4 regions of the Tatumella sp. UCD-D_suzukii genome follow, and region 1 is predicted to be linked to each of the others. Evidence: predicted binding sites of a transcription regulator. Region 1 holds the regulator's gene; each other region holds the start of a gene.
What was found. The regulator PhoB, encoded in region 1, activates phosphate uptake and scavenging genes when phosphate is short. The targets are predictions, from matches to a motif close to CTGTCATAAAACTGNCNNAT.
Positions count from the first base shown of each region.

Region 2: the regulator PhoB is predicted to act here: its motif matches at 2,711-2,730, upstream of uvrB (excinuclease ABC subunit UvrB).
Region 3: the regulator PhoB is predicted to act here: its motif matches at 4,211-4,230, upstream of ugpB (sn-glycerol-3-phosphate ABC transporter substrate-binding protein UgpB).
Region 4: the regulator PhoB is predicted to act here: its motif matches at 4,329-4,348, upstream of pstS (phosphate ABC transporter substrate-binding protein PstS).

Region 1 covers NZ_JFJX01000049.1:60,040-67,511, reverse strand. Annotated here, with positions in the region: gene CG67_RS08455 (AraC family transcriptional regulator) at 1-234, shown strand, start outside; gene CG67_RS08450 (SbcC/MukB-like Walker B domain-containing protein) at 276-3,953, opposite strand; gene sbcD (exonuclease subunit SbcD) at 3,950-5,182, opposite strand; gene phoB (phosphate response regulator transcription factor PhoB) at 5,376-6,065, shown strand; gene phoR (phosphate regulon sensor histidine kinase PhoR) at 6,080-7,396, shown strand.
Region 2 covers NZ_JFJX01000053.1:151,422-158,893, forward strand. Annotated here, with positions in the region: gene yvcK (uridine diphosphate-N-acetylglucosamine-binding protein YvcK) at 1-453, shown strand, start outside; gene uvrB (excinuclease ABC subunit UvrB) at 476-2,503, opposite strand; gene CG67_RS10595 (ATP-binding cassette domain-containing protein) at 3,343-4,053, shown strand; gene bioD (dethiobiotin synthase) at 4,034-4,729, opposite strand; gene bioC (malonyl-ACP O-methyltransferase BioC) at 4,726-5,502, opposite strand; gene bioF (8-amino-7-oxononanoate synthase) at 5,486-6,637, opposite strand; gene bioB (biotin synthase BioB) at 6,634-7,472, opposite strand, start outside.
Region 3 covers NZ_JFJX01000007.1:64,353-71,824, reverse strand. Annotated here, with positions in the region: gene ftsY (signal recognition particle-docking protein FtsY) at 1-1,278, shown strand, start outside; gene ftsE (cell division ATP-binding protein FtsE) at 1,284-1,946, shown strand; gene ftsX (permease-like cell division protein FtsX) at 1,943-2,971, shown strand; gene rpoH (RNA polymerase sigma factor RpoH) at 3,225-4,082, shown strand; gene ugpB (sn-glycerol-3-phosphate ABC transporter substrate-binding protein UgpB) at 4,313-5,632, shown strand; gene ugpA (sn-glycerol-3-phosphate ABC transporter permease UgpA) at 5,724-6,611, shown strand; gene ugpE (sn-glycerol-3-phosphate ABC transporter permease UgpE) at 6,608-7,453, shown strand; gene CG67_RS03085 (sn-glycerol-3-phosphate import ATP-binding protein UgpC) at 7,457-7,472, shown strand, end outside.
Region 4 covers NZ_JFJX01000007.1:118,681-126,152, reverse strand. Annotated here, with positions in the region: gene spoT (bifunctional GTP diphosphokinase/guanosine-3',5'-bis pyrophosphate 3'-pyrophosphohydrolase) at 1-1,227, opposite strand, end outside; gene rpoZ (DNA-directed RNA polymerase subunit omega) at 1,249-1,524, opposite strand; gene gmk (guanylate kinase) at 1,579-2,202, opposite strand; gene ligB (NAD-dependent DNA ligase LigB) at 2,439-4,145, shown strand; gene pstS (phosphate ABC transporter substrate-binding protein PstS) at 4,454-5,497, shown strand; gene pstC (phosphate ABC transporter permease PstC) at 5,572-6,534, shown strand; gene pstA (phosphate ABC transporter permease PstA) at 6,531-7,418, shown strand; gene pstB (phosphate ABC transporter ATP-binding protein PstB) at 7,471-7,472, shown strand, end outside.

The DNA of each region.
Region 1 (7,472 bases):
TCTGAATGGACCTTACAGCGTCGCTTACGTGAACAGGATGTCAGTTTCTCGCGTCTGCTGGATGCGGTACGCAGTGAACTGGCGGCTCATTATCTGAAACAGCAATCCTTGTCCGTTTCTGCGATGGCGATGCTGCTGGGGTACTCTGAAGTCAGTGCCTTCTCCCGGGCCTGCCGCCGCTGGTATGGCATCAGCCCCCGCCAGTGGCGTCAGCAGGAGAACCCGCAGGCCTGACCCCGGCCATGCGGTAACGCAGAATGGCCGGCGGCCTGGCCTCAGGGCTGCGGCAGTTCGAGTTTGCTGTAACCGAGGCCATTATTTTTGATGACCCGGATTTGTAACGGGATCCGTTCTTTCATGGCGTCAACATGGCTGATCACACCGATGGTTTTACCGCTGGCGTTCAGGCTATCCAGCGCATCGAGTGCCACGTCGAGTGTTTCCGCATCCAGCGTGCCAAAGCCTTCATCGAGGAAGAGTGACTCAATCCGGTTCTTCTCGCTCACCAGGTCGGATAACGCCAGCGCCAGCGCCAGGCTGACCAGGAAACTTTCCCCGCCGGATAATGTACGTGTATCCCGGCAATTGTCCGCCTGCCAGCGATCAATGACCGCCAGTTCCAGAGTGTCATCCGACTGACGCTGCAACAGATAGCGCCCGTGAAGACGCGCCAGTTGCTGGTTGGCCAGCCAGACCAGATGATCCAGCGTCAGACCCTGGGCAAACCGGCGGAACCGATCCCCGCTGGCCGATCCGATCAGATGGTTAAGATGATCCCAGTCAGCCAGCAGCCTCTGTTGCTGACTGATCTTTTCGATCAACTGCTGTTGTTGCTGACGGTAGCGATCATCGGCCTGAAGCTGTTCACGTAGTGCTCCCTGCTGGCCGATAGTTTCATTCAGGCGCTGTTTCAGGGTGACGGTTATTTCTGCCAGTACGTTGCTCTCGTCCGGAATGCCCTCCGGCCGCTGTTGCAGATGTTGCTGCAGGCTCTCATGCATCTGTTTTAACAGGATCCCGGTCTGGTCGCTGGCCTGTTCCAGTTCCTGCAATTGCCGGCGCAGGGAAGTGGCGGCCTCTTCGTCCAGCAGGGCAGCAGTAAAAGCATCGCTGTCGCTGAAGCCCTGTTTCTGCAGGGCATCGGTAAACTGCAATTCGTCGTTCTGCCGCTGTTCTGCCAGCTGGCGATATTGTTGCTCCTGCTGGCGATGCTGACCATCCTGCAGGCTGAGTTCACGCTGCAACGCATGGGATTTTTCCAGGAGATCCTGCTGCTGTTGCTGAAGTTGTGTCAACTCTCGCTGCATGGACTGCCGTGCCTCATTGACGTCTTTATCCGCAAATAAGCTGTGGCGTTTCTCCCGCAAGGCTGACAGCTGTCCGCGTTGTTGTGTGACAGTCTGTTCTGTTTGCGCGCTCACCGTCATCTGCCGCTGGAGATCCTGCTGCATTCTTTCCAGCGAAGTCGTCAGACGGATCTGTTCCGGTTCCGTATCGCGAAGCTGTTGTTCATTGTGTTGCCACTTTTTCCAGAGCTCCTGCTGCGTGTTCAGCCACGCGTCTGCCGCCTGAATTTCTTCCGGCAGCGACAGTGCGTAGCGGGAGATCTCTTCCCGTAATGAGGACAGCAATCGTTCAGCCTGTTCTGTTGTCTGCCGGTAATTTTTACTGCTCTCTTCAACGGCGGCCTGACGGGTATTTTGCTGTTCCGTCATCAATGCGGTTTGTTGCTGGTGGTGCTGTAATCGGTCACGGCTTTGGTAGTAGTGTTCCCGGGCCTGCTGACAGGCCAGGGCTGCCTGTTCCCGCAGCTGTAACTGGTGACGGACCTGCTGTTCCCTGGCTTCTGTCTCCTGCAGATAGTGTTGCAGCAGCGGCATTTCAGTGAGCTTCAGCGTCAGTCCTTCAGCCAGGCACAGCGATTGCCATTGTGCTTCTGACTCCGCAAGTGCAGCGGTCAGGGTGGTGATCTCCTCCGTCATTTGCCCGTACTGCTGGCGGGCCTGGGCGAGTTGCTCTTTACGCCGGACGCCTTGTTCCTGCAGTTCAGCCACCCGCTTTTCCTGCGCCAGTTTCAGTTGCTGATTTTCGGCGGGCTGTAGTTGTTTATATTCCGTGACCGACGGATGTTCACAGGAGCCGCACAGCGGGCAGGGATGTCCGGCCTCGAGGGTCTCCCGCAATGCGGCAAGATCGGTGATCCTCGCATCCAGTTCACACAGGGTGATCAGCGCCTGGAGTTGTTTGCGCTCAGTCTGGAACAGCTCGCGAAACTGTGTCAGCGACTGTTCATCGGCAGCTATCTTTTGTTGCAGCGCGGCGACCTGTGGTTGCAGCTTATTCAACTGGTGATGTAACGGCTCAGATTTTGTGGCCAGCAGCAGCAGTTGCTGCTGGCGGGCACGTCGGGACTGCGCATTCTCCAGCGTCTGACGCAGCGCATCGCGGGTATGCTCGTTTTCCAGAGACTGCTGCTGTTGCGTCAGACGTTCGAGATCGGTGGCGGCAGCGGATTCTGCCTGCTGCAGGGGCGGCAGAGTATTATGCAGGCCGGTCAGCACAAGGGCCTGCTGGCTGAGTTCCTGCTGTTGCTTCGTCATCTGCTCATGCAGCGTCCTGGCAGTCAGTGCATGCTGTTGCCATTGACTCAGCCGCTCGCGCCACAGGGGCAGGGCAGGGCCCCACTCTGCCAGGCCTGCATGTTGCTGGTGCCAGTTCAGCCAGTGTTCCCGCTGGCTGTTCAGTTGTTGCAGTTGCTGTTCTGTCTGAGTGATCTGCTGACGGGTCTCCGCCTGTTGCTGTTGTTGCTCTTTAAGCTGTTGCAGAGACCGGTTCAGTTGTTGTTCTTCGCTGGCAAGCGTGTGATCCAGCGGGATCACCTGTTCACTGAGCAGGGTTTCCAGTTGCTGTTGCTGCATCTGTTGCCGGCGATAGTCTTGATCAGCAGACTGCCATCGTTCGTGCGCTTGCCGGTGTGCGGTCTCCGTTTGTTTGAGACGTTCGGCCGCAAGAGTCTGTTGGGTGAACAGTTCCTGCTGCGACTGACGGCGGCCCTGTAATTGCTGCCACAGCGGTCTGATTTTTTCCGCCGGCTCACTGCATTGCAGACGCAGACGCCAGGGTTCTGCCTGTTCCAGACGCTCGCGGGTCTCCTGATGCGCCAGTTCACGTTGCCGGTGCTGGTCTTTCAGTTGCCGGGTCTGGTTCAGCCAGAGTAAGGCCTGTTCATGGCGGGTGAGTTCCTGCTGCAGTTGTTGTTCTGTGGTTTGCAGTTCCTGCTGTTGGTGCAGGATCTGCTGGCGGGCAGCGTCATCCAGCAAGACGACCCCTGACAACCCGGCCCGCAGTGTCTCCAGTTGCTGCCGTAAGGCTTTATGTTGTTCAAATACACTGCGGGAGATCTGCCCGTAGATTTCGGTGCCGGTCAGTTCTTCCAGCAGTTCAGCCCGCTCGCCCGGAGGCGCATTCAGGAAAGCCGCGAACTGCCCCTGCGAGAGCATCATCGACCGGGTAAATCGCTGAAAATTGAGTCCGGAGAGCTGTTCGGTGTAGCGCAGCTTATCCTGGAGTTTATCTGCAACAATCACATTATCCGCACAGCGGGCCAGTTCCGCCCGGGGCGGTTGCAGTTTTCCGTCCGGCTGGTTGCGGGCACGGTTCTGGCTCCAGAATGCCCGCCAGGCCTCACCGCGAATTTCAAATTCAACTTCGGCAAGACAATCACTGCAGCCACGGCTCATCAGTGCATTCTGCGATTGGCTGATGTTCGTCAGCCTGGGGGTCTGGTGATAAAGCGCCAGGCAGATAGCATCCAGCAGCGTGGTTTTACCTGCACCGGTATCCCCGGTAATGGCAAACAGCCCGTTACCGGCAAAGGGTTCACGCCGGAAATCAATAAACCATTCCCCGCGCAGTGCATTCAGGTTCTTAAACCGTAATGTCAGTATTTTCATTCATTCTCCGTGCCGGCATCCCGGACCAGTTCCAGGGTCTGAAGAAACAGGGTCAGGAGTCGCTGCTGCTCTTCTTCCGGTAACGCTTCTTCGCGGCTCAGACGACGCAGGAACACTTCTTCTGCGGTCAGTTCGTTCAGGGTTTCATTCGTTTCGCGGGCAATACCGGTTGTTGTGCTGTTTCGGCTGCGCCGTAACAGCAGCACTTCCGCCGGGCGGCCCTCAATCAGTGCCTCCACCCGTTGCTGCAGATCACTGAGGTACTCCTGCTGCGTGACTTCTATATCCAGCCAGACCGGTGGGGCCCCGGCAAGCGGTGTCAGTAAGTCCAGTTGTTGTTCAATTTCTGCCAGTGATCCTTTCAGGGTCTTCAGTGGCTGAACGCAGGGGATCGGTAACTGTGTGATCACCGGGGCGGATTGCGGGCTGAACTCCACCAGACACACGCTTTTTTCTGTGGAAGACTCATCAAAACTCAGTGCGATGGGCGAGCCGCTGTAACGGATATGAGGCTGCCCCCCCACCTGTTGCGGGCGGTGGATATGGCCTAAGGCGATATAATCTGCGGGCGGAAAGGCGGAGGCCGGAAAGGCGTCCAGGGTACCGATATAAATATCGCGTACGGAATCGCTTTTACTGACCCCCAGGGCAGTCAGATGACCGGTCGCTATGATCGGCAGTGACGGGTCACCCAGCGTCTCGCGAAGCCGCAGGGCGGCCTGATAACAGTGCCGGTAATGGTCTGCAATGGCCTGCAGCAGATTTTGCTGTTTTTGCTGACTGTCCAGCCCGGCCTGGCTGAGCTGGATATCCCGCGGACGTAAATACGGGATAGCACATAAAATGGCGGCAGGCAGATCCTGAGCATCTTTCAGCACCACCAACTGATCTTCGCCGTCAGGGCTGGCACTGGCGATCACCCGGGTATTCAGACAGGCCAGCAGTTCCCGTGATTCGTTCAGCATCGCGACAGAGTCATGGTTTCCCGCCAGGATCACCAGCCGGCAACCGGTTTTTTGCAGCTCAACCACAAAATGATTATACATTTCCCGGGCATAACTGGGCGGGGAACCGGTATCAAAAATATCTCCGGCAACAATCAGGGCATTGACCTGATGCAGAGTGATCTGCGCGAGAAGCCAGTCGAGGAAAGCCTGATGTTCCCGCGCCCGGCTACGGGAATAAAAAAACTGGCCCAGATGCCAGTCGGAGGTATGGATAATTTTCATGATGCTCCCGAAATTGCCTGCTGCCCGTAGTATACCTGCAGACGGTGCAGGGATAAAAAAGTATCTCTGCACCGGTACCCGCCGGGGAAGCCGGCAAAAATATCCCTGACATTCCTTCATAAATCTGTCATAAAACTGTCTCATAATGTGCCGCGTATACCGGAAGAATCCGGAAATATCCTCTGGAGAAACAATGGCTAAACGCATTCTTGTCGTGGAAGATGAAGCTCCAATCCGTGAAATGTTATGTTTTGTGCTGGAGCAGAATGGTTACCATCCCATCGAAGCCGAAGATTATGACAGCGCGGTGAAGCAACTGATTGAACCCTGGCCCGATCTGATCCTGCTTGACTGGATGCTCCCGGGGGGCAGTGGTATTCAATTGATTAAATATATTAAAAAAGAAGCCATGACCCGTGATATTCCGGTGGTGATGCTGACGGCCCGCGGAGAAGAGGAAGATCGTGTCCGTGGTCTGGATGCGGGGGCTGATGACTATATTACTAAGCCTTTTTCTCCCCGGGAGCTGATTGCCAGGATCAAAGCAGTGATCCGTCGTATTTCTCCGATGGCCGATGATGAACTTATCGATATTCAGGGGCTGACATTAGACCCGACCTCTCATCGGGTGATGGCCGGCGAAACCCCGCTGGATATGGGGCCGACAGAATATAAACTCCTGCACTTTTTTATGACCCATCCCGAACGTGTTTACAGTCGTGAGCAATTACTGAATCACGTCTGGGGAACGAATGTTTACGTGGAAGACAGGACCGTGGATGTGCATATCCGCCGGTTGCGTAAAGCGCTTGAAATCAGTGGTCATGAACGTATGGTTCAGACTGTCCGCGGCACCGGTTACCGGTTTTCAGCCCGTTTCTGACAGGAGTGTGACTTTTGCTGGATAAACTTTCGTGGCGTACCCTGTTGTCAGAATTCTTTCTTGTCTGCGTTGCAGGGGGCATTGTCGGCCTGGTGAGCGGGTATCCGGGCGGGTGTCTGTTTCTGGCCGTCGCCCTTTTACTGTTCTGGCATTTCTTTCAACTGATGCGCCTGTCCCATTGGTTGTGGGTGGATAAAAGTATGACCCCCCCGACCGGTAAGGGGAGCTGGGAACCGCTGTTTCACGGTCTGTATCTGATGCAGGCACGTAACCGCCACCGTCGCCGTGAACTGCGAAGCCTGATCAAACGCTTCCGAAGTGGCGCTGAGTCGCTGCCGGATGCGCTGGTGCTGACCACCGAAGAGGGGAATATCTTCTGGTGTAACGGGCTGGCTCAGGAATATCTGGGGCTGCGCTGGCCGGAAGACAGCGGACAAAATATTCTTAATCTGCTGCGCTACCCCGAATTCAGTCGTTATTTACAGACTGCCGATTTTGAAAAACCTCTGACGCAGTTACTGAATAATGGCCGTCATATGGAGTTCAGAATTGTGCCTTATACTGAAGGCCAATGGATGATCAGTGCAAGGGATATGACGCAGATGCGCCAGCTCGAAAATATGCGCCGGCACTTTTTTGCCAATGTCAGCCATGAATTACGTACTCCGCTCACTGTGCTTCAGGGCTATCTGGAAATGATGGAAGATGACCAGATGAATGCGCCGTTGCGGATGAAAGCGGTAGGTACCATGCAGGAGCAGTCGCGGCGTATGGAGGGGCTTATCAGGCAACTGATGACCCTGACCCGGATAGAAGCTGCCCCTGCGATGAATATCCGGGAGGTCGTTGATGTACCGGGAATGCTGTCGATGCTGCAACAGGAAGCCGACAGTCTGAAACATCCGGGGCAGGTGGTCAGTTTCTCGGTGGACAGCGACCTGCGGGTGTATGGTAATGATGAACAGTTGCGCAGCGCAATTTCTAACCTGGTTTACAATGCACTCAGTCATACTCCGGAAAATACCCGCATTGATATCGTCTGGCAGCGGGATGCGCAGGGCGCGCTTTTTTCGGTGACCGATAATGGCCCGGGGATCGCCGCTGAGCATATTCCTCATCTGACCGAGCGCTTTTACCGGGTGGATAAGGCCCGTTCCCGGCAGACCGGGGGCAGTGGCCTGGGCCTGGCGATTGTGAAGCATGCGCTGGGGCATCATGGCAGCCGGTTATCGGTTTCCAGTATTCCCGGAAAGGCGACCTGCTTTAGTTTTCAGCTTGCCTCCCGTCTGATTGTCGGCAAAGAAAGCCGTACTGATATATCGACGTCCTGATGACTTCCCCGGGGCGCGGTGTCTGCGTCCCGTCTCTTCTGTCATGTTCTCTCCGGGAAAATGAACTTTCCTGAAG
Region 2 (7,472 bases), on a different contig from region 1:
ACTGCCATCGATGCCATGACAGATACGCCTGCAACCCTTGAGCTTTGCCCGCAGGTTCAGTCAACCCGTGAAGCCATCGGCGCTATTGCCGAAGCTGACCTGATCCTGATTGGGCCCGGCAGTTTTTATACCAGTCTGATGCCGGTTCTGCTGCTGGAGCAGATGGCGACAGCACTCCGTCGGACTCCCGCCCCGATGATTTTTATCGGCAACCTCGGTCGGGAAATCAGTCCTGCCGGGACATTGAGTGTGGCCGATAAACTGATGAAAATGGAACAGGTCATTGGCCGTCAGGTGATCGATGCCGTGGTCGTCAGTCCCGCCACCGATACGGCGGGACTGAACGGGCGAACAATTATCCGGCATCCGCTGGAAGCCGGTGATATTCGCTACCGCCATGATCGCCAGTTGCTACATATTGCGCTGGAAAAAGCCGTTCAGGCCCTCAGTTGAGGGCCGGGAGGTCGCCGTAACCCTAAGATGTGGCAATAAACAATGCACGGAGTTCGTGTAATTCATCGCGGACCCGTGCTGCCTCCTCAAATTCAAGATCCATCGCGTGCTGCTGCATACGGGCTTCCAGTTCGCTGATCTTTTTCTGCATGGCCTGTGGCGTTAAGGCTGCATATTCTCCGCCGTTTCCGGCCACACCGCGGCCATTCTGTTTGTCCCGCGATTTCCCTTTCGTTTTCCCGGCCGACTGCCCCAGTTCCAGAATATCGGTCACTTTCTTGTTCAGCCGCGTGGGGACAATACCGTGCTCCGCATTCCAGGCTTCCTGTTTTTCACGACGACGTTCGGTTTCGTCGATGGCCCGTGCCATGGAGGGTGTGATGCGGTCGCCATACAGGATGGCCTTACCATTGATATTACGTGCGGCACGTCCGATGGTCTGGATCAATGAACGTTCCGAACGCAGGAAACCTTCTTTATCCGCATCCAGAATAGCCACCAGCGAAACCTCCGGCATATCCAGCCCCTCACGTAACAGGTTAATCCCCACCAGCACATCGAATTCCCCGAGACGTAAGTCGCGAATAATTTCCATACGCTCAACGGTATCAATATCCGAATGCAGATAACGGACCCGCTCACCATGTTCTTCCAGGTATTCGGTCAGATCTTCTGCCATCCGTTTGGTCAGTGTGGTCACCAGCACACGTTCATTCAGGGTCACCCGCTGACGGATTTCTGAGAGCAAATCATCCACCTGAGTCGCCACCGGCCGCACCTCAATAATCGGGTCAAGCAATCCGGTCGGACGTACCACCTGTTCTATCACTTCCCCGCCGGATTTTTCCAGTTCATAGGCCCCGGGCGTTGCAGAAACATAGATAGTTTGTGGTGCCAGCGCTTCAAATTCTTCAAATTTCAGTGGCCGGTTATCCAGCGCTGACGGCAGCCGGAAACCATATTCCACCAGATTTTCCTTACGGGCACGGTCTCCGCGATACATACCGCCTATCTGCGGAATAGTCACGTGAGACTCATCGACCACCAGCAGACCATCGGCAGGCAGATAGTCAAATAAGGTCGGTGGAGCCTCACCAGGTCCGCGTCCGGAAAGATAACGCGAGTAGTTTTCAATCCCGGAGCAATACCCGAGTTCGTTCATCATCTCCAGATCAAACTGGGTACGCTGCGCGATACGCTGCTCTTCCAGCAGCTTATTATTTTCCAGTAACACCCGGCGCCGGTCAGCCAGTTCGGTTTTAATCTCTTCCATGGACTGAACAATACGTTCACGCGGTGTCACATAGTGCGTTTTCGGGTAGACGGTGTAACGCGGTATCGTCTGTGCAATCTGCCCTGTCAGCGGGTCGAAAATCGATAACCGCTCGACTTCATCATCAAATAACTCTACCCGCAGGGCAATTTCATCCGATTCTGCAGGGAAAATATCAATCACCTCGCCACGCACGCGGAACGTTCCGCGCTGAAATGCCTGATCGTTACGTGTGTACTGAAGCTCGGCCAGCCGGCGCAGGATACTGCGTTGATCAATGATCATCCCGCGGGTCAGATGCAGCATCATTTTAAGATACAGATCCGGGTCACCCAGACCATAAATCGCCGAGACCGATGCCACCACAATAACATCTTTGCGCTCCAGCAGGGCCTTGGTGGCAGACAGACGCATCTGCTCTATATGTTCATTTACAGAGGCATCTTTTTCGATAAAGGTATCAGAACTCGGCACATAAGCTTCCGGCTGATAATAGTCATAATACGAGACGAAATATTCCACCGCATTGTCAGGAAAGAAGGCTTTCATTTCGCCATACAACTGTGCCGCCAGCGTTTTGTTGGGGGCAAGTACCATAGTCGGACGGTTAAGGTCCGCAATCACATTGGCGACCGTAAAGGTTTTGCCTGATCCGGTGACCCCGAGCAATGTCTGATGCGCCAGACCGTCTTCCAGACCTTCCTCCAGTTGCCGGATAGCGTCCGGCTGGTCACCGGATGGACTGAATTCAGAATGGAGTTTAAACACTTTGCTCATCGTATGCCTGCCTGTTGCGTTTGACGGTGCGGGGTAACTATTTTACTCGCTGACTGAAAATATGCCAATCGATACACTGTATATATAGCCAGTTCTGTTAAAAAAAACTTAACAGCGCAGACCCTGAAACAGACCCTTCCCCCCGCTAAACATCTCTCCGGTCGGGTTATCCACCGGAACTTTGTTCCTTTACCTTTTGTCAAGCGATTGTCATAAAGCCATGGCAAAATTCCGGGTGGCAATACGCGAAGACTTGCTTTTAATTAACTAGTTGAATAAATAAGAATAATAAGAAAAGCCCGGTTTACAGCCAGCCTGTTGCCAGCCCGCATATTTCCTTGCGTCAGCGCTGTTTTACGACGCTAATGCACATAGTTATCCACAGGAATGGTGGATAACTGATTTTAGCCCAGAGAGGACCTGCTGTGCATAAAGTGCAGGAGGTGGAAAATACCGGTTAAAAAATATTTTTTTAAGTTTTTTTTACCGTTTTACGACGGGTTTCATTGCATTCATAACCGCTGCCAGCGCGGTATTTTTGACTACAGTCAAGCCCCCTGACTCAGATTTTATCACTTTTTAGCCTTTTTGCTGCACCACGATACCTGCACTGAAGCACCGACAAAGTGCAACCATTTCTTAACCTGGCCCACAGGCGGGAAAAAACCGTACTGCAGGCCCCTGCGCTTTCAGGCAGGCTCACGATCCGGGGGGGTCGTAAAAGCTGGCCCGGATATTGCTTAATCAGGTAAAAGCTGTCGCCGGAGGGAGAGATGACACGGACTTGCTGTCCCGTGTTCATTCGTCAGGCCTTGTTTACTACGAGAGGAGTTCAACAGATGCTGAGTTTACGTGCTATCAATCAATTTTACGGTCAAAACCATACACTCTGGGATGTGGATTTGGATCTGATGCCAGGCTCATGCACTGCTGTGCTCGGTCAGCACGGAATGGGTAAAACCACCCTCGTTAACTGTATTATGGGGTATTTGCCGGTCAACAGTGGCACCATGACCTGGCAGGAAAAAAACGCCCCGCCCCGCGATCTGAATCTGCAACCTTCAGAACAACGGGCCGGGATGGGCATCGGGTATGTCCCTCAGGCGCGTAATATTTTCTCCCGGATGAGTGTGGAGGATAACCTGATGATTGCGCTGAAAGCCGCCCGCAGTAACGGACCACTGGCGATCCCGCCGATGATTTTTGACCTTTTTCCTCATTTGTATGACCTGCGCCACCAGCGTAGTGGCGACTTATCCCCGGATCAACAGCAGCAACTGGCCCTTGCCCGGGCGCTGGTATTACAGCCCAAGCTGCTGATCCTGGATGAACCGACTGAAGGTATGTCCCCCTGGCTGGAGGAAGATATGGGCAACCTGCTGCGTTGCCTGAATCATCAGTACGGTATGACCATCCTGCTGCTGGGGCAAAGAGTCTCCTTTATCCGTCGTGTTGCGGATTACTTTTTATTACTGCATCGCGGACGGAATGTGGCCACCGGCCGGGTGGCCCAACTGGATGAGGGAATGATCAATAAGTGGCTGACCTGATACTCTTCGGCAAATCAAGATAGCGACCGCAGGATGAAAACTCCGTATCGTCAGTTAAGTGCGGGATCTCCCCCAGCAAAGGCGCCGGAAGAGAGTGCATCAGTGTGTGCAGGTATGGCTGATGCCGGTATTGCGGCGGCTGTACATTGCTGGCTATCCAGCCCGCCAGCACCTGTCCGGATGCCTGTATCGCCTCCGCCGTCAGTAGTGCATGATTGATACAGCCAAGCTTCATCCCCACCACCAGAATAACCGGGAGTTGCTCACGGATAACCCATTCAGGATAAAGAAACCCTTCACCCAGAGGGGTAAACCAGCCACCTGCCCCTTCAACAGCAATCCAGTCCGCTTTGGTTTTCAGATGCTGTAATCCTGCAGACATCGCCTGTGCTGTTACCGGCCGGTTCTCCGCCTGACTGACTATATGCGGTGAGGTTGCCTCTGCGAAAGTTAACGGGTTAATCTCAGCGTAGTGCAGCCCCGACAGACTGTAGCGTTGCAGCAACAGCCCGTCCCGGTTACGTAATCCCTCCGCGGTCATCTCCGCCCCGGAAGCTACCGGTTTGTAACCCGCGGCCCGCCATCCCCGTTGCGCGGCTGCCTGTAATAACCCGCAGGTTGCCACCGTCTTGCCGGCATCCGTGTCGGTGCCTGTGATAAACCAGCAATTTTTCATCCTTTGACTCCATACAATAACTGATAACTTAACCGGTAGCCCTGTCCGTCTTTCGGCCAGGCGGCATCCAGCAGCGCAAGGCGATGCCGCGTTAACGGTTTGCCGGTGCTCCGCTGATGAAGATGGCTGGCACCCACCCCTTTCAGTGACCAGAGCGCGGATTTCGCATCCGGAAAATGCAATGTGATCGTTTCGCTGAACAGCGAGATACCATATCCGGCAGTCGCCTGCTCAACGGCCGCTTTTGTCAGGAAACGATTGATGTGCGTACTTCCATCCAGCGCCTGCCAGGCGAGATCAACCTCGGGTAGCGATCCCGCCAGCAGCGTGGAAAACCGCAAACCTCCGCCGGGGACTAAAGCGGACAATAACCGTCCAAGACACTGTTGCAAATTGCCGCTCCACTGCAACGCTAAATTGCTCCAGACCATGTCGAAACTGCCGGGTCCGAAAGGTAACGCATCCAGGTCGGCCTGCACGAAGCTGTCAGCCGCCTGCCGGTGTCGGGCAACGGTCAGCATCTGCGATGAAATATCCAGGGCAGTGACGTAATGCCCCTGACGGCGAAAATAGCGGCTGTACCAGCCGCTGCCGCATCCGGCATCCAGCACCCTCCCGTGTTGCGGGGGCGGTGCCATTTCCAGCAGACGATCCCCGCAAAGACGTTGCAGCATGGCATAACTATCATAAGTGGCCGCCGCCCGGCCAAAGGCCCGCCCGATGGCAGCTTTATCTATGTTCAGTTTTTCACTCATCTCAGCGGGCCGCAGCATACAGTTGCTCCGCTAATTGTCTGATTTGTTCCGGCTGATGAGCGGCTGAAAGCGTTATCCGTAATCGGGCACTGCCTGCCGGAACGGTCGGAGGCCGTATAGCATTGACCCAGACCCCGCCCCGGCGCAGGGTCATCGCCAGCTGCTGAGCCGCCTGATTATCGCCGATGATCAATGGCTGGATAGCACTTTCTGAAGGAGCCAAAGCCCAGGGGAGATCCGCTGCCAGCTGACGAAAGCAGGCAATATTCTGTTGCAGCTTCTCACGCAGCTCGTCTCCTCCGGCCACCAGCCTCAGTGCGGTGTCGATAGCGACCGCCTGTGCCGGGGGCATCGCGGTACTATAAATCAGATGCCTCGCTTTTTGTCGCAGGTAGTCTGCCAGCTCCGGCCCGCAGAGAATTGCGGCCCCGCTAATGCCCGCAGCCTTACCGAAAGTCACCACCAGGATATCCGGGCGGATCTGTTGCTGTGAGCAACTCCCGCGGCCCTGAGGACCACAAACGCCAAACCCATGAGCATCGTCCACCACCAGCCAGCTCCCCGAACGGTCGGCCAGCTGGCGAAGTGCGGCCAGAGGCGCCTGGTCACCGTCCATACTGAACACCCCTTCGGTGACGATCAGGCTTTCTCCGTCACAGGAAGAACGGAGTAATTGCGTCAGGCTGCTCAGAGAGTTGTGACGGAAACGGCGCAGGTTCGCCGGACTCAGATGCGCGGCCTCCAGAAACGAGGCATGCATCAGTTTGTCAGCCAGCAGCCGATCCGTTGCTTGTGCCAGTGAAAACACCAGAGCCTGATTCGCGGCAAATCCGGACTGAAACAAGAGCGCCTGCGGAAACCCCAGCCATCCGGCCAGCGTCTCTTCCAGCTGCTGATGAACCGGGGTATGCCCGGTCACATGCCCTGACGCGCCGGCACCGGCTCCCCACCGGCTAAGCCCCTGCTGCCAGGCAGAAATAATCTCCGGGTGATGACTCAGTCCGAGATAATCATTCGATGAGAAATGGTGAAATTCCGTCTCCCCGGCCCGAACCCGGCCCCCGGCCAGCGGAGTAACAGGGAGCCGCGTCCGCCAGAGTCCGGCATTCCGTTGCTGCTGAAGCTCCTGAGTCAGGCGTTGCTGCCAGCTCATTGCGCCGCCGCGTTATAAAACATCGGGGTATCGGCGGTGAGCAATGCCTGCTTTAGCGACTCTTCCCGTGCCCTGTCCCCCTGGTCGGTATCACTCTGCTCCGGCCTGAGCCCCAGTTTACGGAACAGTTTCATGTCATGATCTTCTTCAGGATTCGGGGTTGTCAGTAATTTACAGCCGTAAAAGATGGAGTTTGCGCCGGCCATAAAACACATGGCCTGAGTCTGTTCATTCATCTGTTCCCGCCCTGCAGAAAGCCGGACATAAGAGGATGGCATCATGATGCGCGCGACTGCAATGGTGCGGATAAAATCAAACGGACAGACATCTTCGTTGTCGGCCAGCGGGGTGCCTTTCACTTTCACCAGCATATTGATGGGGACACTTTCCGGCGGCACCGGCAGGTTCGCCAGCTGAACCAGCAGCCCGGCACGATCGTTAACGGTTTCCCCCAGCCCGACGATCCCCCCGGAACAGACTTTAATGCCGGCATCTCTGACGGTTTCCAGGGTATCCAGACGTTCCTGATAACTGCGGGTCGTGACGATACTGCCGTAAAACTCAGGAGAGGTATCCAGGTTATGATTATAAAAATCCAGCCCGGCCCCGGCTAACCGCTCCGCCTGTGCCGGGGTCAGGGTACCCAGCGTCATGCAGGTTTCCATACCCATCGCTTTCACCCCGGCAACCATCTGTTCCAGGTAGGGCATATCCCGATCGTGCGGATTTTTCCAGGCCGCCCCCATACAAAAACGGCCGGATCCGGCCTCCCGCGCTTTACGTGCTGACGCCAGGACTTCCTGCACCTCCATCAGCCTTTCGGATCCCAGACCGG
Region 3 (7,472 bases), on a different contig from region 1:
AAAGCAGAGGTGCCGGAAAGCAAACCGCTGGTCTCTGACGCCGATAAAGCGGCACTGTCTGAGCCGGTAGAACCGGAGTTACCGGGGACTATTATTGAACAACCGCAGTCGGTAGCCCCGGTCACTCAGAGTATTACCGCGCCGGCGATTGAACGCGTGGAAGCTGAACAGCCAACCCCGGAGCCAGCCCCGGAAATTCCTCCTGCGACTGAAACTGAAGCAGAGCAACTGGCGGAACAGCCGGAACTGATCGAAGACGTGCCGGAAACCCCGGCGGAAACGCCTAAGATTAGTCCGGAAGAGAGCGAAGAAACGGTTGCAGAAACGGGGATTATTACCGAGCAGGAACGACCTGTCCGCGAAGGATTCTTCGCCCGTTTAAAACGCAGTCTGGTCAAAACACGACAGAACCTCGGTACCGGTTTTATCGGGTTATTTCGCGGAAAAAAAATCGACGATGAACTGTTCGAAGAGCTTGAAGAACAACTACTTATCGCAGATGTTGGCGTCGATACCACCCGTAAAATCATCAGTAACCTCACTGCTCAGGCAAGCCGCAAACAGCTGCGTGATGCTGAAGCGCTGTATGGCATTCTGAAGCAGGAAATGTCTGCTATTCTGGATAAGGTTGAGCAACCGCTGGATATTGAAGGAAAAACACCGTTTGTTATCCTGATGGTCGGTGTTAATGGTGTGGGTAAAACAACCACTATCGGTAAGCTGGCGCGTCAGTATCAGTCGGAAGGAAAATCGGTAATGCTGGCCGCCGGGGATACTTTCCGTGCAGCCGCGGTAGAGCAACTGGAAGTCTGGGGACAGCGCAATAATATCCCGGTCGTTTCCCAGCATACCGGTGCGGATTCAGCCTCGGTGATTTTTGATGCGATTCAGGCCGCTAAATCCCGTGGAGTTGATGTGTTGATTGCGGACACCGCAGGCCGGTTGCAGAATAAATCGCACCTGATGGAAGAGCTGAAAAAAATCACCCGCGTGATGGGTAAACTGGATGACAGTGCGCCGCATGAAGTGATGCTGACCATTGATGCCAGCACAGGGCAGAATGCCGTCAGCCAGACAAAGTTGTTCCATGAAGCGGTTGGTCTGACCGGTATTACACTGACTAAGCTGGACGGTACGGCGAAAGGGGGAGTGATTTTCTCTGTGGCAGACCAGTTCGGTATTCCTATCCGATACATCGGTGTCGGAGAAAGCATCGATGATTTACGGCCATTTAAGGCCGGCGATTTTATAGAGGCATTGTTTGCCCGAGAGGACTAATTTGGATGATTCGCTTTGAAGAGGTCAGTAAAGCATATCTGGGAGGACGCCAGGCGCTTCAGGGCGTAGATTTTCATCTGCGTCAGGGAGAAATGGCGTTTCTGACCGGTCATTCCGGGGCAGGTAAGAGTACCTTACTCAAACTTATCTGCGGGATCGAACGCCCCAGTGCCGGACAAATCTGGTTTAGCGGACATAATATTACGCGTTTACGCAATAGCGAGGTGCCGTTCCTGCGCCGTCAGATTGGTATGATCTTCCAGGATCACCATCTGCTGATGGACAGAACCGTGTATGACAACATTGCTATCCCGTTAATTATCTCCGGCGCCAGCGGTGAAGATATTCGCCGCAGGGTTTCCGCTGCCCTGGATAAAGTGGGCCTGCTCGATAAAGCGAAGAGTTTCCCGATTCAGCTCTCCGGCGGTGAACAACAACGTGTCGGTATTGCCAGAGCCGTTGTTAATAAACCAGCATTATTGCTGGCCGATGAACCGACCGGTAACCTCGATCACGCATTATCAGAAGATATACTGCGTTTATTTGAAGAATTTAATCGCGTTGGTGTCACTGTCCTGATGGCAACTCATGATATGTCTCTTATTTCCCGTAGGAATTATCGTGTTATGACCCTCAGTCAGGGACGATTACATGGGGGAGTGGCATGAAGTTTGGCAAGGGTAATCAGGTAAACCGCCGGGTTAAAAAGGCACCGGCCGCGGCCGCCAGGCCCCGGACGAAGCCAAAACCAAAGCGGGTTTCGAAAGAGAAAGCACTGCGCGGTGGCTGGCAGGAGCAATGGCACTATGCCTGGCGCGGGATGTTGTCTGATATGTTACGTCAGCCACTGGCTACACTACTGACGGTCACGGTCATCGCTATCTCACTGACGCTGCCAAGTGTGTGTTATATCGTCTGGAAGAACGTCGACCAGGCGGCGAACGAATGGTATCCGGCGCCTCAGCTGACGGTCTATTTGTCGAAGACACTCGATGATGATGCTGCGCAAAATGTGATTAATCAGCTGAAACAGACCGAGGGTGTGGAACATGTCGATTATCTGAGTCGCGAAGAAGCCTTGAACGAGTTCCGCAACTGGTCCGGTTTCGGTGGCGCGATGGATATGCTTGAGCAGAACCCATTACCTGCGGTGGCGATTATTACACCGAAACTTAACTTCCAGAACTCAGACACCATGAATACATTGCGTGATCGGGTGGCGAAGGTCAGTGGTATTGACCAGGTACGTATGGATGACAGTTGGTTTGCCCGCTTGTCTGCCTTAACGGGGCTGGTCGGCCAGGTGGCTCTGATGATTGGGTTGCTGATGGTGGTGGCGGTGTTCCTCGTTATCGGCAACAGCGTAAGGCTCAGTATCTTTGCCCGCAGAGATACCATCAATGTACAGAAACTTCTTGGTGCAACGGATGGGTTTATCTTACGGCCATTTGTCTATGGCGGTGCCATGCTGGGCTTATCAGGGGCTTTTGTTTCGCTGATCCTCTCCGAGTTTTTGGTGTTTCGCCTTGAGTCGGTTGTGTCACATGTGGCAAGTGTCTTCAGTACCTCCTTTGATTTAAAAGGATTTTCGTTCGACGAAGCCCTGCTGCTGCTGCTGGTCTCTGCCATTGTTGGCTGGATTGCCGCCTGGCTTGCGACTGCACAACATTTACGCCGTTTTACACCCCAGTAATCCGGAGTAATGTTTTTTTGCTATAATTATCCTCTGTTGCCATGTGTCGGGGAGCAGAGGATAATTTCCCCGCAGTACCTCCGGTATCTCCGTCGGAATTATTCACAACAAAGAATGAACCTGTGGATAACTTTAGTGTCTTACTGATTAATAGCACGCATTGCTTTCGATCTTTGGGCACGGCTGACATAATGTAGGTGCCGGTTGTGGTAAGGATCAGGCAATATTTTTTAATAATTCTGAGAGGGTTTGAATGACCAAAGAAATGCATGCTTTAGCTATTGCTCCTCTGGGTAATCTGGATGCATATATCCGGGCCGCTAATGGCTGCCCGATGCTGACAGCCGACGAGGAAAAAGCGCTGGCTGAACGGCTGCATTACCAGGGCGATCTGGATGCAGCTAAAAAGCTGATCCTGTCACATCTGCGCTTTGTGGTTCATATTGCTCGTAATTATGCAGGTTATGGCCTGCCCCAGGCGGATCTTATTCAGGAAGGTAATATCGGCCTGATGAAAGCGGTACGTCGTTTTAATCCGGAAGTGGGTGTGCGCCTGGTCTCCTTTGCTGTCCACTGGATCAAAGCAGAAATCCACGAATATGTACTGCGTAACTGGCGCATCGTGAAAGTGGCCACGACGAAAGCTCAGCGTAAGCTGTTCTTTAACCTGCGTAAAACTAAACAACGCCTCGGCTGGTTTAATCAGGATGAAGTCGAAATGGTTGCCCGCGAACTGGGCGTCAGCAGCAAAGATGTGCGTGAAATGGAATCACGGATGGCTGCTCAGGATATGACATTTGACCCGACGCCGGAAGATGAAAGCAGCGAAGGGAAATCGATGGCTCCTATGCTGTACCTGCAGGATAAAGCGTCTGACTTCGCTGATGGTATCGAAGAAGATAACTGGGAAGCCCATGCGGCGGATAAGTTAAGTGATGCTATGCAGGGGCTGGATGAACGCAGTCAGAACATTATCCGTGCCCGCTGGCTGGATGAAGACAGTAAAACAACGCTGCAGGAACTGGCCGATCAGTACGGTGTTTCTGCAGAACGTGTTCGCCAGCTGGAAAAAAATGCCATGAAAAAACTCCGGGTGGCTATCGAAGCCTGATCCGGATATTTTTCAGAAGGGTGGCCTTGGTAGCCGCCCTTTTTTATGGGCTGAAAGCCGCGCCAGCGCCATTTATCATGCCTGATGTTTAACTTCTTCCCCGGCCAACCGGTCACCCTGTCATTCTTTGGTCATATAACTGACATCTTCAATTAATTTTTCTGTCATTTTTCCGTGTCATTTTAGCTCGCGAATCTCTTAGCGGACAGTTAATGCCACAGGATAAAACTATGTCAGCAATAAAAATACGTCACTATGCAGCAGGGTTGTTACTGGCCTCCGGCCTGAGTAGTAATGCGTTTGCAGTTACTGAAATACCTTTCTGGCACTCCATGGATGGTGCGTTGGGGACAGAAGTTAACTCTCTGGCTCAGCGTTTTAACCAGCAACATCCTGACTATAAAATTGTCCCTGTCTATAAAGGGAATTATGAACAAAGTCTTGCTGCGGGCATCGCTGCTGTTCGTGGCGGAAATGCGCCGGCAATATTACAGGTCTATGAAGTCGGCACAGCAACCATGATGGCATCCCACGCCATTAAACCTGTTTATCAGGTATTCAAAGATGCCGGTATCCCGTTTGATGAAAAACAGTTTGTTCCGACCATTGCCAGTTATTATTCCGATGCGAAAACCGGACAGCTCCTCTCTGAGCCTTTCAACAGTTCGACCCCGGTGCTTTATTACAACAAAGATGCCTTCAAAAAAGCAGGGCTGGATCCTGAAAAGCCGCCGGTGACCTGGCAGGAACTGGCAACAGATGCGGCTGCATTACGTAAGTCCGGAATGAATTGTGGCTATGCGAGTGGCTGGCAGGGTTGGATCCAGCTCGAAGAGTTCAGCGCCTGGCACGGTCTGCCTTTCGCGACAGAGAATAATGGTTTTGATGGCACTGACGCGAAACTGGTGTTTAACGGGCCGGAACAGATCCGTCATATCGAAATGCTGGAACAGATGAATAAAGCCGGGACGTTCACCTATTACGGTCGTAAGGATGAATCTACCGCGAAATTCTATAGTGGTGAATGCGGTATGACGACCGCTTCGTCTGCCTCTCTGGCCGATATTCGCCAGTATGCCAAATTTAACTTTGGTGTCGGCATGCTGCCTTACGATGCAACGGACAAAAAAGCACCGCAGAATGCCATGATCGGCGGAGCCAGCCTGTGGGTGATGCGCGGTCAGAACGCTCAGACGTATAAAGGCGTGGCCGAATTTATGAAGTTCCTGGCCGGGCCTGCGATTGCGGCTGAGTGGCATCAGAAAACCGGCTATCTGCCTGCCACAGTGGCGGCTTATGACCTGACCCGCCAGCAGGGATTCTATAAAAAGCACCCCGGCGAAGATATTGCGATGAAACAGATGCTGAACAAGCCGCCACTGCCATTCACCAAAGGTTTACGCCTTGGCAATATGCCGCAAATCCGTACGGTTATTGATGAAGAACTGGAAAGCGTCTGGACGGGTAAAGAAACCCCGAAAGTCGCGCTGGATAACGCGGTTCAACGTGGAAATCTGTTGCTGGAACGTTTCCAACAGCAGGTTCAGTAACCCCGGCATCCGCAATACCCTCTCAGGCCTTACCGTCAGGCAGGTCCGGGAGGGTAGCTTTTATCGTATTACCGCCTGAGGTCTTCGAACAATGTCATCTTCCCGCCCCGTATTTCATCAGCGTGTTTTGCCTTACCTGCTGCTGTTGCCACAGCTGGCGGTCACGCTTATTTTTTTCATCTGGCCGGCCAGTGAAGCGCTATGGTATTCACTCGAGAATCTGGACCCGTTCGGATTCTCTTCCCGCTTTGTCGGACTTGAAAACTTTTATGAACTGTTCCGGGACCCGTATTACCTGGACTCATTCCGTACGACAATAATTTTCAGTGGCCTGGTGACCGGGATAGGCCTGGTAATTTCACTGCTATTTGCGGCACTGGTGGATCATGTTCTGCGCCTGAAGAAGTTTTATCAGACATTACTGTTGCTGCCCTATGCCGTATCCCCGGCGATAGCCGCCGTACTCTGGATGTTCCTGTTTAACCCGGGGATGGGGGTGTTAAGCCATGCGCTGCAATTAATGGGCTATAACTGGAATCATGCACAAAATAGTGGTCAGGCCATGGTCCTGGTTGTCCTGGCATCCGTCTGGCAGCAGTTAAGTTATAACTTCCTGTTTTTCTTCGCAGCATTACAGGCAATCCCCCGTTCTCTGGTCGAAGCCGCCGCACTGGACGGTGCCGGGCCCGTGCGCCGGTTTATCCATCTTTCTTTGCCATTGATCACCCCGGTGAGTTTCTTCCTGCTGGTCGTCAATCTGGTGTATGCCTTCTTTGATACCTTCCCTGTCATTGATGCGGCGACCCAGGGCGGTCCGGTACAGTCCACGACGACCCTGATTTATAAAATTTATCGTGAAGGGTTCACGGGGCTGGACCTGAGTGCCTCGGCAGCTCAGTCAGTGGTGTTAATGGTGATTGTCATTCTGCTGACGGTCGTTCAGTTCCGGTATATCGAACGTAAGGTGCGCTACCAATGATAGAAAATCGTCGTGGCCTGGATATCTTCAGTCACATCATGCTATGGCTGGGTATCCTGACCATTTTGTTCCCTATTTATGTCGCGGTGGTTGCGGCGAGCATGGATAACCATGAAGTGTTCCAATCCCCGATATCGTTGTTGCCCGGGAGCCATCTCTGGCAAAACATTCATACTATCTGGACGCAAGGTGTCAGCCCCGGGAGCCCGCCTATCGGACATATGTTACTGAACAGTACGATTATGGCATTAGGTATCACGGTAGGTAAGATTTCCATTTCAATCATCTCTGCATTTGCGCTGGTCTGGTTTCGTTTTCCGCTGCGTCAGTTCTTTTTCTGGATGATCTTCATCACGCTGATGTTACCTGTCGAAGTCCGTATCTTTCCGACCGTGGAAGTAGTGTCACAGTTGCATATGCTCAACAGTTATAACGGATTGATATTGCCGATGATGGCATCGGCCACGGCCACCTTTTTGTTCCGGCAGTTCTTCCTGTCGTTACCGAATGAGCTGATTGAAGCTGCCCGTATTGATGGTGCCAGCCCGATGCGGTTCTTCTTTGACATTGTATTGCCGTTATCTAAAACCAATCTGGCAGCCCTGTTTGTGATCACCTTTATCTATGGCTGGAACCAGTATCTCTGGCCCCTGCTCATCACCAGTGATTCACGGATGAGCACCGCAGTGGCGGGCATACGTGGAATGATATCGCTGGGGGATGGCGTGACACAGTGGAACCTGGTAATGGCAGCGATGCTTCTTACCCTGATCCCACCGTTACTCGTCGTGATTATTATGCAGCGTGCCTTTGTGAAAGGCCTGGTAGAAAGTGAGAAATAAGTTATGGCAAGTGTACATT
Region 4 (7,472 bases), on a different contig from region 1:
GTCGACCGGCGTTGCACCTGCCGGCAGTTCGACAATGCGACCTTCCGGGGTAAAGACGTAGATTTCGTCAGGGAACAGATCGGATTTCACACTTTCGATAAATTCGAAGGAGTTCCCTGTACTTTGCTGCAGTTCCAGCAGACTCTGTAACCAGCGCTGGGCGCGAACCTGAGCGGTGGTGGAACCACTTTCGCCATGTTCTTTATAGGCCCAGTGTGCCGCAACCCCCATCTCTGCCATCTGATCCATATCTTCGGTACGGATCTGTACTTCCACAGGCACACCGTGTGGCCCAATCATGGATGTATGAAGAGACTGATAGCCGTTGGCTTTGGGGATAGCAATATAATCTTTCACCCGGCCCGGGCGAGGCTTATACAAACTGTGCATTTGCCCAAGGACACGGTAACAGGTATCGACATCTTTCACGATCACGCGAAAGGCATAGATATCCATAATGGAATGAAAACGCTGCTCTTTGAGATGCATTTTCTGATAGATAGAGTAGAGGTGTTTCTCACGTCCGCTGACACGGCAGGGGATACCGGATTCCTGTAACCGGCCATCGATTTCGGCCAGTATTTTCTGGATCATCTCTTTCCGGTTACCGCGGGCCGCTTTCACCACCTCTTTAATCACCCGATAACGGTTAGGGTAGAGCGCTTCAAACCCGAGCTCTTCCAGTTCCGTTTTCAGGTGATGGATACCCAGCCGGTGGGCCAGGGGGCTGTAAATTTCCAGCGTTTCCAGCGCGATACGCCGCCGCTTGTCCGGACGAAGCGAACCGAGGGTCCGCATATTGTGTGTCCGGTCTGCCAGCTTGATTAATATGACCCTGATATCCTGTACCATGGCCATGATCATCTTGCGGAAGTTTTCTGCCTGAGCTTCTTTTTTATCGCGGAATTTCAGCTTATCCAGCTTGGATACGCCTTCGACAAGCTCTGCGACACTCTGACCAAACAGTTGCTCCATATCCTGGTAGGTGGCCGGGGTATCCTCAATCACATCGTGCAATAACGCGGCCATGAGAGTTTCATGGTCGAGTCGCATTTCAGCCAGAATACAGGCAACGGCTACCGGATGGGTAATATAAGGCTCACCGCTGGAACGCGTCTGACCCTCATGGGCATCACGAGCAACAAGATAGGCTTGCCTGAGGCGTTTAATCTGATCCTCAGGCAAATATTTTTCAATCAGTTGATTAAGACTTTCAAACAGATACAAAGGCGGCCTGCAACAGTCAGATTAACGACGACCTTCAGCAATCGCGGTCACAGCCTGAAGTTCGGCCGCTTCCTGTTCATGCTGTTCCTGACGATCACGTACGTCCAGAATCTGGTTTGTGATCAGCCCTTCTTCGATTTCACGTAAAGCGATAACCGTGGTTTTATCGTTCTCTTCCGGAACCAGGGCATCTTTGCCTCCGACCTGCATCTGACGTGCACGACGTGCAGCGACCAATACCAGGTCAAAACGGTTTCCAACTTTTTCTACTGCGTCCTGAACGGTTACGCGTGCCATAAGTGTGCTACTCCACAGATGAAGAAATGACTGGGCATCATACTGAAACCCGGTTCAGTGTGCCAATAATTTGCTGATTAATGCATCATGTCGCGCAGTCTGACGGCGAATACGCAGTCGTTCTGCACGGATAATGGTCTTCAGATCCGAAAGCGCAAGATCAAAGTCATCATTAACAATCAGATAATCGTACTCTGCATAATGACTCATTTCATCGACAGCCTTCGCCATACGCTTTTCGATAATGTCTTCACTGTCCTGACCACGGCCTCTCAGACGTCTGTCCAGCTCATCTTTTGAGGGCGGCAGAACAAAGATGCTGCGAGCTTCCGGCATCTGATGACGGATCTGTTGTGCGCCTTGCCAGTCGATATCCAGAAAAACGTCGACCCCTGTCGACAGCACCTGTTCAATCGCCTGACGGGAGGTACCGTAATAGTTACCAAATACCTCGGCATACTCCAGAAATGCATTTTCAGCAATCATGGTACGGAACTCGTCTTTAGAGACGAAATAATAGTGCTCGCCTGCGACTTCGCCCGGTCGAATGTCCCGGGTGGTGTGTGAAACTGAGACCTGAGTGTCATACAGTGGCTGCGTTTTCAGCAGTGCCTGTATCAGGCTGGATTTTCCCGCACCGCTAGGGGCGGAGACAATATAAAGCGTACCTTGAGCCATGGTTATCTTGAATTGAGTAAAGAGCGGGGACAATATTCTCATGATTATACACGCCCCGGCGCTCTGGCGCAGCGTTTGCTTGCATTTAGCCACAGATTTATTTGCGGGGCCGCCGGGCATTCTGCTGCCTGCGGGCGGATAACCGATGGTTTTTTTGTGAGAAATCTCCGGTAATACAAGATGTTCTGCTGAACTTCCGTAACAAAGGCGGCATACCAGGGGTCGGAGGTGTGCTTGTGTTCAGACGACTACTTATTATCTGCGGGCTGACAGGGTTATCAGTGATGGCGGCAGACTGCCCCCCGTGGACCCCCGCCCGGGCGTTGACGGAAGTGGCCGGTCTTCAGCAACAGCTCAGGCAGTGGGATGATGCTTACTACCGCCAGGGGCTGTCACCGGTAAGTGACAGCGACTATGATCGGCTGTCGGAAAAAGCAGCGCTTTGGCAGAAATGTGCCGGGTTACCGCCGTCGCGCGCTATCCCCCGCTGGCCAGCCGATGGCCGTCAGCAGCATCCTGTCGCGCATACCGGTGTGCGTAAGCTGAAAGACAAGCTGGCGGTTTCCCGCTGGATGCAGAATAAACAACCACTCATCGTACAGCCTAAAATAGACGGCGTGGCGGTCACGCTGGTATACCGCCACGGTAAGTTGTCTGCCGTGACCAGCCGCGGGGACGGTTTGCAGGGCGAGCCCTGGCTTGGCAGAGCGTTAGCAATTACTGCGGTTCCGCCGGTGATCCCTGCAGACGCGGCGATCATCGTACTACAGGGTGAAATTTTTTTACCCCGGCGGCAACATCGACGGGCCCGGGAAGGCGGAGGGGGTGACAGGGCCCGTGTTGCAGGACTGATGCGCAGTCAGAGCTCTCTCCCGGCAGGTCAGCGGCTGGGGATCTTTATCTGGGCCTGGCCGGATGGCCCGCCGTCGTTACAGACACGCATTACGCAACTGTCGGAGTGGGGTTTTCCCCTGACGAGAGCATGGACCCGGGAGGTGGTAACGGCAGAGGAGGTTGCGCTGTGGCGTGACCGTTGGTTTCGCGGCGAGTTACCCTTTACTACAGACGGTATTGTGATCCACTCCCTTCCTGCGGCTTCGCAGCAATGGCGACCCGGGCATAACCTCTGGTCTGCAGCCTGGAAATATCCGGCCCCCGAAATCAGTACCGGCGTCCGGGAGATCCGTTTTACGGTCGGACGGACAGGAAAAGTGTCCGTTGTCGCGACGCTGCAGCCGGTACCGCTTGACGATAAACGCATCAGCCGCGTCAGTCTCGGGACTGTCGCAGCCTGGCGACGCCGGGATATTCTTCCCGGGGATGAAGTCATCATCGGGCTGGCCGGGCAGGGGGTTCCTGCCATCCGACGAGTGGTGTGGCGGGTGGCTGAGCGTCATTATCCTGCCTCGCCGTCAGAGGCCAGGTTTCATGAATTCAGCTGTTTCCGGCTGACGACCGCATGCCGTGAACAATTTTTATCCAGGCTGAGTGGTCTGAGTGAACGGCAGGGGCTGAACCTTCGGGGGATCAGCCGTGGCAGCTGGCAGCAAATGCTGTCTGTACCGGAATTTGACCATCTTCTGTCATGGATGTCGTTCACCCCGGCACAACTGGTGCAGGCCGGGTTCAGTCCTGTCCGATCCGCGGCAATGGTCCGGCAATTCCTTCAGGCCCGGCAACTGCCGGCGATCCGCTGGCTGCAGGCTCTGGGGGTTCCGGTTCCCCGTCAGGCAGCAAGGCACTTACGTAGTGAAGAGCTTACAGCATTGTCAGCCCGCTCTCTGGCCGACTGGCAGTCCCTTCCGGGGATTGGTGTAGAGCGGGCCAGGGGGATCAGCGCAAGGCTTCAGGATGCCAGGTTCCGGGTGTTACTTACCTTTCTACAGCAGCAGATGGCGAAGATACCGCAGACAACGGTCAGACAACGCGGGGACAGTGAGTAACCGGCAGCGGACATTTTTATCTTCAGGTATGACAAACCTGAGCAGACTGCCGGCCATCCAATATCAGCGGTGCGTTTTCGTGAAAAAAGGGACCGTTGCAGCCTGAAGAGGCTGCGGTGTTTGACGTGTTGCGGCGGGCTTTGTGCCGGCCGGCAACCCTCTGGCGGTAAAGGAGCCGCGGGGCTGTCATAAAACTGTCATAATTCGGACATTTTAATGTCATTAAACTGTCCTATTTTGCCTCCTGCAGCATGACTAACCCGTTTAAACTGGCATTGAGCCTGAAAATACACTCCCCCGGAGGGAATATGACACTGATGCATAAGACTGTTGCCCGGGTACTGGCAGCGACATTGTCTCTGAGCGCTGTTTCTGCATTTGCAGCTACCAATTTAACCGGCGCGGGCGGTACCTTTCCGGCCCCGATATATGCCCGCTGGGCTGCGGATTACCAGAAAGCGAATGGTAGTCAGGTGAACTATCAGGGGATTGGTTCTTCCGGTGGTGTGAATCAAATCATTGCCAAAACCGTTGATTTCGGTGCTTCTGATGCACCACTTTCTGATGCGGATCTGCAGAAACACGGTCTTTTCCAGTTTCCGACGGTGATCGGTGGTGTGGTTCTGGCGGTCAACCTGCCGGGAGTGAAATCCGGTGAGCTGACGCTGAACGGTGAAACCGTCGGTGACATCTATCTCGGAAAAATCAAAAAATGGAATGATCCGGCGATCGAGAAGCTGAACCCGGGCATTAAGTTACCTTCCTCGAATATTAATGTTGTTCGCCGTGCAGACGGCTCAGGGACGTCGTTTGTCTTCACAAGCTTCCTGTCTAAAGTGAACAGCGAGTGGAAAGATAAAATCGGGAAAGGTAATACCGTGAACTGGCCGGTCGGGCTGGGCGGTAAAGGGAATGATGGCGTTGCCGCTTTCGTACAGCGTCTGCCGGGCTCCATTGGTTATGTTGAGTATGCTTATGCGAAACAGAATAACCTGACCTATACCAAACTGGTGGATGCAGATGGTAAGGCTATCCTGCCTTCTGAGAAAAACTTCAGTAACGCTGCGAAAGGGGCTGACTGGAAACAGACATTCGCTCAGGACCTGACTTATCAGAAAGGCGATGATGCATGGCCTATCTCTTCAACCACCTTTATCCTGGTTTATAAAAAGCAGTCAGATGCCACTAAAGGCGCAGCGGTGTTAAAATTCTTCGACTGGGCTTATAGCCATGGTGATAAGACTGCAGAAAGCCTGGACTACGCGGCTTTACCGGCGTCTGTTGTAGAAGAAATCCGTAGTGCATGGAAAACCAATATCACTGATGAAAACGGAAAAGCCCTGTACCAGTAAGGCTGAATACCGTTAACTCATGTGACCCCATGGGCGGCTAATGCCGCCCTGTTAATCGTGAAGCAGAGACTCTTATGGCGGAAAGAAAGCCGACATTTAAAGCCCCCGGAAAGCAAGGCGATATCCTCTTCAGCGCACTGGTCAGGCTGGCTGCGCTGGTCGTATTATTACTTCTGGGCGGTATTATCGTTTCCCTGATCATCTCCTCCTGGCCCAGCATCCACAAATTTGGTTTTGCCTTCCTCTGGAATAAAACCTGGGATGCCCCGAACCAGCAGTTCGGTGCGCTGGTACCTATTTACGGAACGGTGGTCACGTCAATAATAGCTCTGCTGATTGCCGTACCGGTCAGCTTCGGTATTGCCCTGTTTCTGACAGAACTTTCCCCGGGCTGGCTGCGCCGTCCTTTGGGCACCGCGATTGAATTGCTGGCGGCGATCCCAAGCATTGTTTACGGCATGTGGGGGCTATTTGTTTTCGCTCCCTTGTTTGCCAACTATTTTCAGACGCCGGTCGGCGACCTGCTGTCTTCTGTCCCTTTTATTGGTCAGTTATTCTCAGGTCCTGCGTTCGGTATCGGTATCCTGGCGGCCGGCGTTATCCTGGCGATTATGATCATTCCTTACATCGCCTCGGTAATGCGGGATGTCTTCGAGCAAACCCCGGTGATGATGAAAGAGTCTGCTTATGGACTCGGCTGTACTACGTGGGAAGTTATCTGGAACATCGTGCTGCCTTTTACCCGTAACGGCGTGATCGGGGGGGTGATGCTCGGACTGGGGCGCGCATTAGGTGAAACGATGGCCGTCACCTTTATTATCGGCAATACCTATCAACTGGACAGTGCCTCGCTCTATATGCCAGGCAACAGTATTACCTCTGCGCTGGCGAATGAGTTTGCGGAAGCCTCCTCCGGGTTACACGTAGCGGCATTGATGGAGCTGGGATTAATTCTGTTCTTCATTACTTTTGTGGTACTGGCGATTTCCAAACTGATGATACTGCGCCTGGCTAAAAGTGAAGGAGGCCGCTCATGACGACGTTGGATCCCGGCGCCCGGGCCGCGCTTGCGGCGTCCCGCCGTAAAATGCAGTCACGCCGTAGCCTGAAAAATAAGATAGCGATCTTTTTTTCACTGCTCACCATGGTTTTTGGTCTGTTCTGGCTGGTCTGGATCCTCTGGACCACAGTTTCACGCGGGGTGGGCGGACTGTCTCTGGATCTGTTTACTCAGTCAACGCCTCCGCCAAATACTGATGGCGGCGGTCTGGCGAATGCCCTGGCCGGTAGTGGTCTGCTTATCCTGTGGGCTACGGTCATTGGTACCCCGCTGGGTATTCTGGCAGGGATTTATCTGGCCGAATATGGTCGTAAATCACTTCTGGCAGAGGTCATCCGTTTTATTAACGATATCCTGCTATCAGCGCCTTCGATAGTGATCGGGTTGTTTGTCTATACGCTGGTTGTTGCAAAGATGCACCATTTCTCCGGTTGGGCAGGTGTACTGGCGCTGGCATTGTTACAGGTACCGATTGTTATCCGTACCACAGAAAACATGATGAAGCTGGTACCGGATACGATGCGCGAGGCCGCTTATGCACTGGGGACGCCGAAGTGGCGAATGATCCTGGCCATTACGCTGAAAGCTTCCGTTTCCGGCATTATGACCGGAGTATTGCTGGCGATTGCCCGTATTGCCGGCGAAACGGCGCCCTTACTGTTTACAGCGCTGTCAAACCAGTTCTGGAGCACCGACATGATGCAGCCACTGGCTAACCTGCCGGTGACCATTTATAAATTTGCGATGAGTCCTTTTCCTCAATGGCAAAATCTGGCCTGGGCGGGCGTGCTGATTATTACCCTGTGTGTCTTGCTGCTGAACATCCTGGCACGGGTTATTTTTACTAAGCGTAAACACTAATTTTTACGGCGTGGCGGATGCGGCGCCGGGATAAGAGAGACGAAGCATGAATAT